Regions from separate parts of the Cohnella sp. GCM10027633 genome, predicted to be linked through region 2. Evidence: predicted binding sites of a transcription regulator. Region 2 holds the regulator's gene; the other holds the start of a gene.
What was found. The regulator LexA, encoded in region 2, represses DNA repair genes until DNA is damaged. The targets are predictions, from matches to a motif close to CGAACATATGTTCG.
Positions count from the first base shown of each region.

Region 1: the regulator LexA is predicted to act here: its motif matches at 1,903-1,916, upstream of uvrB (excinuclease ABC subunit UvrB).

Region 1 is NZ_JBHTGV010000009.1:25,572-28,688, forward strand. Features, by position in the region: gene uvrB (excinuclease ABC subunit UvrB) at 1-1,855, opposite strand, end outside; gene ACFQZG_RS18935 (SPFH domain-containing protein) at 2,040-3,117, shown strand, end outside.
Region 2 is NZ_JBHTGV010000001.1:504,982-508,098, reverse strand. Features, by position in the region: gene glnA (type I glutamate--ammonia ligase) at 1-862, shown strand, start outside; gene ACFQZG_RS02180 (NADPH-dependent FMN reductase) at 958-1,500, opposite strand; gene lexA (transcriptional repressor LexA) at 1,665-2,285, opposite strand; gene yneA (cell division suppressor protein YneA) at 2,447-2,863, shown strand; gene ACFQZG_RS02165 (DUF896 domain-containing protein) at 2,999-3,117, shown strand, end outside.

The DNA of each region.
Region 1 (3,117 bases), on a different contig from region 2:
CCTTGCCCGTCAAATACGAGCTCTTCTGCTCGGCGACCTTCGTCGCCTCGATGACGTCGCGCACCTTCTTGCGGATCGTCTGAGGCGTGATGCCGTGCTTCTCGTTGTACGCGGTCTGGATCGCGCGGCGGCGTTCCGTCTCTCCGATCGCCTTCTCCATCGATTCGGTGATCTTGTCCCCGTACATAATGACGCGACCTTCGGAGTTGCGCGCCGCGCGCCCGATCGTCTGGATGAGCGAGCGTTCCGAGCGCAGGAAGCCTTCCTTATCCGCATCGAGAATGGCGACTAGCGTAACCTCCGGCAAGTCCAAGCCTTCCCTCAGCAGGTTGATGCCGATAAGCACGTCGAACGTGCCGAGCCGCAAATCCCGCAAGATGGCCATCCGCTCCAACGTCTTGATATCCGAGTGCAAATAGCGGACCTTGATGCCGACTTCCTTCAAGTAGTCCGTCAGGTCCTCCGACATCTTCTTCGTCAGCGTCGTCACGAGCACGCGCTCGTCGTTCGCGATGCGTACGCGAATCTCGCCGAGTAGATCGTCGATCTGTCCCTTCGTCGGACGAACTTCGATGATCGGATCGACGAGGCCTGTCGGCCGGATGATCTGCTGTACCATCGTCGGGCACTGCTCCATCTCGTAAGGCCCCGGCGTCGCGGACACGTAGACGAGTTGCTTCGCCTTCTCTTCGAACTCCTCGAACCGCAGCGGCCGGTTATCCTTCGCGGAAGGAAGGCGGAAGCCGTGGTCGACGAGCACCGTCTTGCGGGCTTGGTCCCCGTTGTACATCGCGCGCACTTGCGGCAGCGTTACGTGCGATTCGTCGATGACGATCAGATAGTCGTCCGGGAAGAAGTCCATGAGCGTATACGGCGTCGCGCCCCGTTCTCGGAACGTCATCGGACCCGAGTAGTTCTCGATGCCGGAGCAGAAGCCCATCTCGGCCATCATCTCCAGGTCGTAGCGGGTACGCTGCTCCAGCCGCTGCGCTTCCAGCAGCTTGCCGTCCTCGCGCAGCTCGGCGAGCCGCTCCTCGAGCTCCCGCTCGATGTTGACGAGCGCGCGCTTCATCTTCTCTTCGCCGGTCACGAAGTGGGAACCCGGGAAGATGACGACGTGATCGCGCGTGCCGGTAATCTCGCCCGTCAGCACGTCGATCTCGGTAATCCGCTCGATCTCGTCGCCGAACATCTCGACGCGGATCGCCTGGTCGCTGCGCGACACCGGGAAGATCTCGATGACGTCGCCGCGTACGCGGAACGTGCCGCGCGTGAAGTTGATATCGTTCCGTTGATACTGAATGTCGACCAGCTTGTGCAGGATCGCGTTGCGGGAGCGCTCCATGCCGACGCGCAAGCTGAGCCGCAGATCGCGGTACTCTTCCGGCGAACCGAGGCCGTAGATGCACGAGACGCTGGCCACGATGATGACGTCGCGGCGTTCGAACAGCGAGGACGTCGAGGAGTGGCGCAGCTTGTCGATCTCGTCGTTGATGCTGGAGTCTTTCTCGATATACGTATCCGTCGAAGGAATGTACGCTTCCGGTTGGTAGTAGTCGTAGTAGCTGACGAAGTATTCCACGGCGTTCTCCGGGAAGAACTCCTTGAACTCGCTGCACAGCTGCGCGGCGAGCGTCTTGTTGTGCGCGATGACGAGCGTCGGCTTGTTCACCTTGGCGATCGTCTGAGCGATCGTGAACGTCTTGCCCGTGCCGGTCGCGCCGAGCAGCGTCTGGTGCCTTCTCCCCGTCTCGATGCCTTCCGCGAGCTCGCGGATCGCCTCCGGCTGATCGCCCTGCGGCGTATATTCCGACACGAGCTTAAAGGGGCGGTTCACTATTTCCGTATCCGACATGCTAGGCATAACTCCCTTCGAATGAACGCTCCGATGTCGTTTTTTCACGAATGTGTGTTCTCGTTTTATTATAACTTTTTGCGCGGAGCGCGTCAAAACGAACGTGGCAAACCTTGTAATATGCGCGGAATCGCTTAGACTGAATAGAGAGGAACAGGACCACCCGAAAAAGGAGAGACGCGCGATGGGATTCATGGATTTCATTAAAGGGCAATTTATCGAGGTCATCGAATGGCTGGACGACAAGGGCGTGCTCGTGCACCGGTTCGAGGCGTACGACAACGCGATCAAGATGGGCGCCAAGCTCGTCGTCCGCGAATCGCAGGCGGCGATCTTCGTGAACGAAGGCCAGCTCGCCGACGTGTTCGGCCCGGGCACGTACACGCTCAGCACGCAGAACATGCCGGTGCTCACCGCGCTTAGATCATGGAAATACAGCTTCAACTCGCCGTTCAAAGCGGACGTCTTCTACGTCAGCACGGCGAACTTCACCGATCTCAAATGGGGCACGACGAACCCGGTCATGATGCGGGACGCCGACTTCGGCGTCGTGAGACTGCGCGGCTTCGGCAGCTACGCGGTCAAGGTCGGCGATCCGGCCGCGTTCCTGCGCGAAATCTTCGGCACGAGGAAAGAATTCTCGACCGAGAGCATCGCCGGCTTCCTGAAATCGATCATCGTCTCCGGCGTCAGCGACTTGATCGGGGAATCGAAAATTCCGGCGATCGATCTGGCCAGCTCCTACGAGGAGCTCGGCGAGCAGGCGGCGCTTCGGCTGCAGCCGAAATTCGAAGCGATGGGCCTCAAGCTGACGGCGCTGACGATCGAGAACCTCTCCCTCCCCGAGGAAGTGGAGAAGATGATCGACAAGCGCTCGTCGATGGGCGTGCTCGGCAACATGGACAACTACATGAAGTTCCAGACCGCCGAAGCGATCCGCGACGCGGCGAACAACGAAGGCGGCGGAGGCGCCGGGTTAGGAGCGGGCATGGGCGCGGGCATGGCGATCGGGCAAACGATGGGACAGCTGTTCCAGCCGAACATCGGCGCGGGCTCGAACGCCGGCGCGGGTGCTCCGCAAGCGCAGCAGCAAGCTCAGGCCGGGCAAACGGCGGCTCCCGCGGCGGCGGCCGGCGGGGTTGCCTGCTCCAACGCCGCGTGCGGCCACCTCCTTCAGCCGGCCGAGAAGTTCTGCGCGGAATGCGGTTCTCCGCGGCCGCAGAAGCGGTTCTGCTCGGAGTGCGGCCGCGAGCTGGCGGCGA
Region 2 (3,117 bases):
CCTCGCTCCGACCGACCTCGGCGAGAACTGCCGCCGCGATATCGTGCTTATGCTCGAGGAGATGGGCTTCGAGATCGAAGCTTCCCATCACGAGGTTGCTCCGGGACAGCACGAGATCGACTTTAAATATGCGGACGCGATCAAAGCGGCCGACCAAATCCAGACGTTCAAGCTCGTCGTTAAGACGATCGCGCGCCAGCACGGTTTGCATGCGACGTTCATGCCGAAGCCGCTGTTCGGAATGAACGGTTCCGGCATGCACTGCCACCAATCGTTGTTCCGCGGCAACGAGAACGCGTTCTTCGACCCGAACGATAAGCTTGGTCTTAGCGCGATCGCTAGACAATACATGGCGGGTATCTTGAGACATGCGCGCGGTTTCGCCGCCATTACGAACCCGACGGTCAACTCTTACAAACGTCTTGTTCCCGGCTATGAAGCGCCTTGCTACGTAGCCTGGTCCGCAAGCAACCGGAGCCCGATGATTCGGATTCCGGCATCCCGCGGCCTTAGCACGCGCATCGAAGCTCGCAACCCGGACCCGGCCGCCAACCCTTACTTGGCGCTTGCGGTCATGCTGAAGGCGGGTCTCGACGGTATCGCGAACAAGATGACGTCTCCGCCGCCGGTCGATCGCAACATCTACGTGATGAGCGAAGAGGAACGGATCGACGCGGGCATTCCGAGCTTGCCGATCAACTTGAAGGAAGCATTGTCCGAGATGCTTCGCGACGACGTCGTATGCGAGACGCTCGGCGATCACGCGCTCAGCCACTTCTACGAGCTCAAAGAGATCGAGTGGGACATGTACAGAACGCAAGTCCACCAATGGGAACGCGATCAGTATTTGACGGCGTTCTAGAATAAACGCAACGCATAATAACCGGCCCCGCGGCGTCTTCGGACGTTCGCGGGGCCGGTTTCCGTATAGATAGGGTGAAATTCGCTAACGGATGTTTACGAACGCACCGTCTTGAGCGCGCCACTCCAGGCGACGACTTGGTCGAGCATGCCGTTCAAGTTCGTCAGGTGAAGCTCGGCGGGCTTGAACGTGCTGCCGTTCTCGAAGTCCGTGAACAGCGACAATGCCACATGGACGCGAACGTCGGCGATCGATACTTCGCCGAGAATGCCCCGCAGATGCTCGGCTGCGCGCGCGCCGCCTACGGAGCCGTAGCTGACGATGCCGGCCGCCTTATTGTTCCATGCGTCGCGAGCGTAGTCGATCGCGTTCTTGAGCGCACCCGTAATGCTGTGGTTGTACTCGGCGACGACGAAGACGAAGCCGTCGAGTCCGGAGAGCGTCGTATTCCATTTCGTCGCTTGCTCCGTGGCGTCCGTCTCGCCGAACATCGGCAGCTTGTAGTCCGCGATGTCCACGATCTCGTAATGCGCGTCGTTGCGCGCATCCGCGTGCTTCTTCACCCATTCGCCGACTTGAGGGCTAACGCGGCCTTGGCGGGTGCTGCCCAGAATAATTCCGATTTTCAATTGTGACATGTCGTCCTCCTGAATTGTTTATCGTTAAAAGCACGTTCGTTAAATAGTATGTCCAATCGTCATTACCCAGTATAAGCGACGTTCAAACGAGCAAGAAAAAAGGCAGACCCGTCATCTCCCGATGAGCGGGTCTGCCTTGTCGCCGAGCCGGCGAGCTTGCCGGCTTACATGAACGAGCGAATCAATCCGATGACTTTACCCAGGATGCTGACGTTCGGATAGCGGAGAGGCGACATGCTCGAATTCTCCGGTTGGAGACGAATATGATCGCGTTCCTTATAGAACGTCTTGACGGTCGCTTCGTTGTCTTCCGTCATCGCGACGACGATATCTCCGTTCGTAGCGTTCGGCTGCTGGCGTACGATGACGTAGTCGCCGTCGTGGATGCCGGCCTCGATCATGCTATCGCCTTGGACGGAAAGCATGAACACCGGTTGATCGCCGACCATCGTCGCCGGCAGCGGGAAGTACTCTTCGATGTTCTCCGTCGCCGTTATCGGCACGCCGGCCGTTACTTTGCCGACGAGCGGAATTTGGCGAACGGAGGCAGCCAGTCCGAACACGTTGTCGTCGTCTCCCAGAATCTCGATCGCGCGCGGTTTCGTCGGATCGCGGCGGATCAAGCCTTTCTTCTCCAGGCGATCGAGGTGGCCGTGCACGGTGGAACTGGATGCGAGCCCTACGGCTTCGCCGATCTCGCGGACGGAAGGGGGATACCCTTTGTCGCGCACTTCGTTCTTAATGAAGTCTAAAATGGCATTTTGGCGATTGGACATCTTGGACACGCCAAGCCCTCCCTATGTATCAGCTCATGATGACAAATTATAACACAGAACTCGAGTTCGCACAAACATTCGTTCCGCCGAACAAATGTTCCAAAATTTGTTGACAAGCACATATGTTCGTGCTAATCTGATACCAGAACAAATGTTTGGGGTGAGCGTAAATGGTACATACATGGGTATCCGGTTCTTCCGCAACTGCTTCAACGCTTCGTAACGGTACGGCTTACGCTAAGCCAGCATACGCGGGACGGACGGCGCCGCAAGCGCCGGCTCGTTCGCATCGCGGCTTAGGCATCGCGCGTTCCTTCTTTATACTGTTCGCCTTTCTGATTCTGTTCAGCGGATTCGCGTTCGCGCATACGTTCGCATCGGACGCCGAGGTTTCGCCGGCGACGGCAACGGAGATCTCGATCTCCGTCGATAGCGGCGATACGATCTGGGACTTGGCCGCTTCCTATAAGAAGGATACGATGGATACGCGCGACGCGGTGCATGCCATCAAGAAGCGGAACGGTTTGTCCTCGTCGTCCGTACAAGCAGGACAGACGTTGATTTTACCAGCCAAGATGTTGCCTTAATGCAATACGAACGCGATGCGAACGAATGTTCCGAGACCGGGGAAACCCGGTCTTTTTTGCGTGCCCGGTTTTCTTGACAACGCATCGCCGTTAATGTCAAAGTAGAGAAGATATACGGAAGGGAGTGACAACGCCATGGAAATGGAGAAGCTGATTGGGCGCATTAACGAATTGGCCCGCAAAAGCAAAGCCGAAGGCTTGACGGAAGAGGAAACGGTCGAACGCGATCGGTTGCGCAAGGAATACTTGGTCAA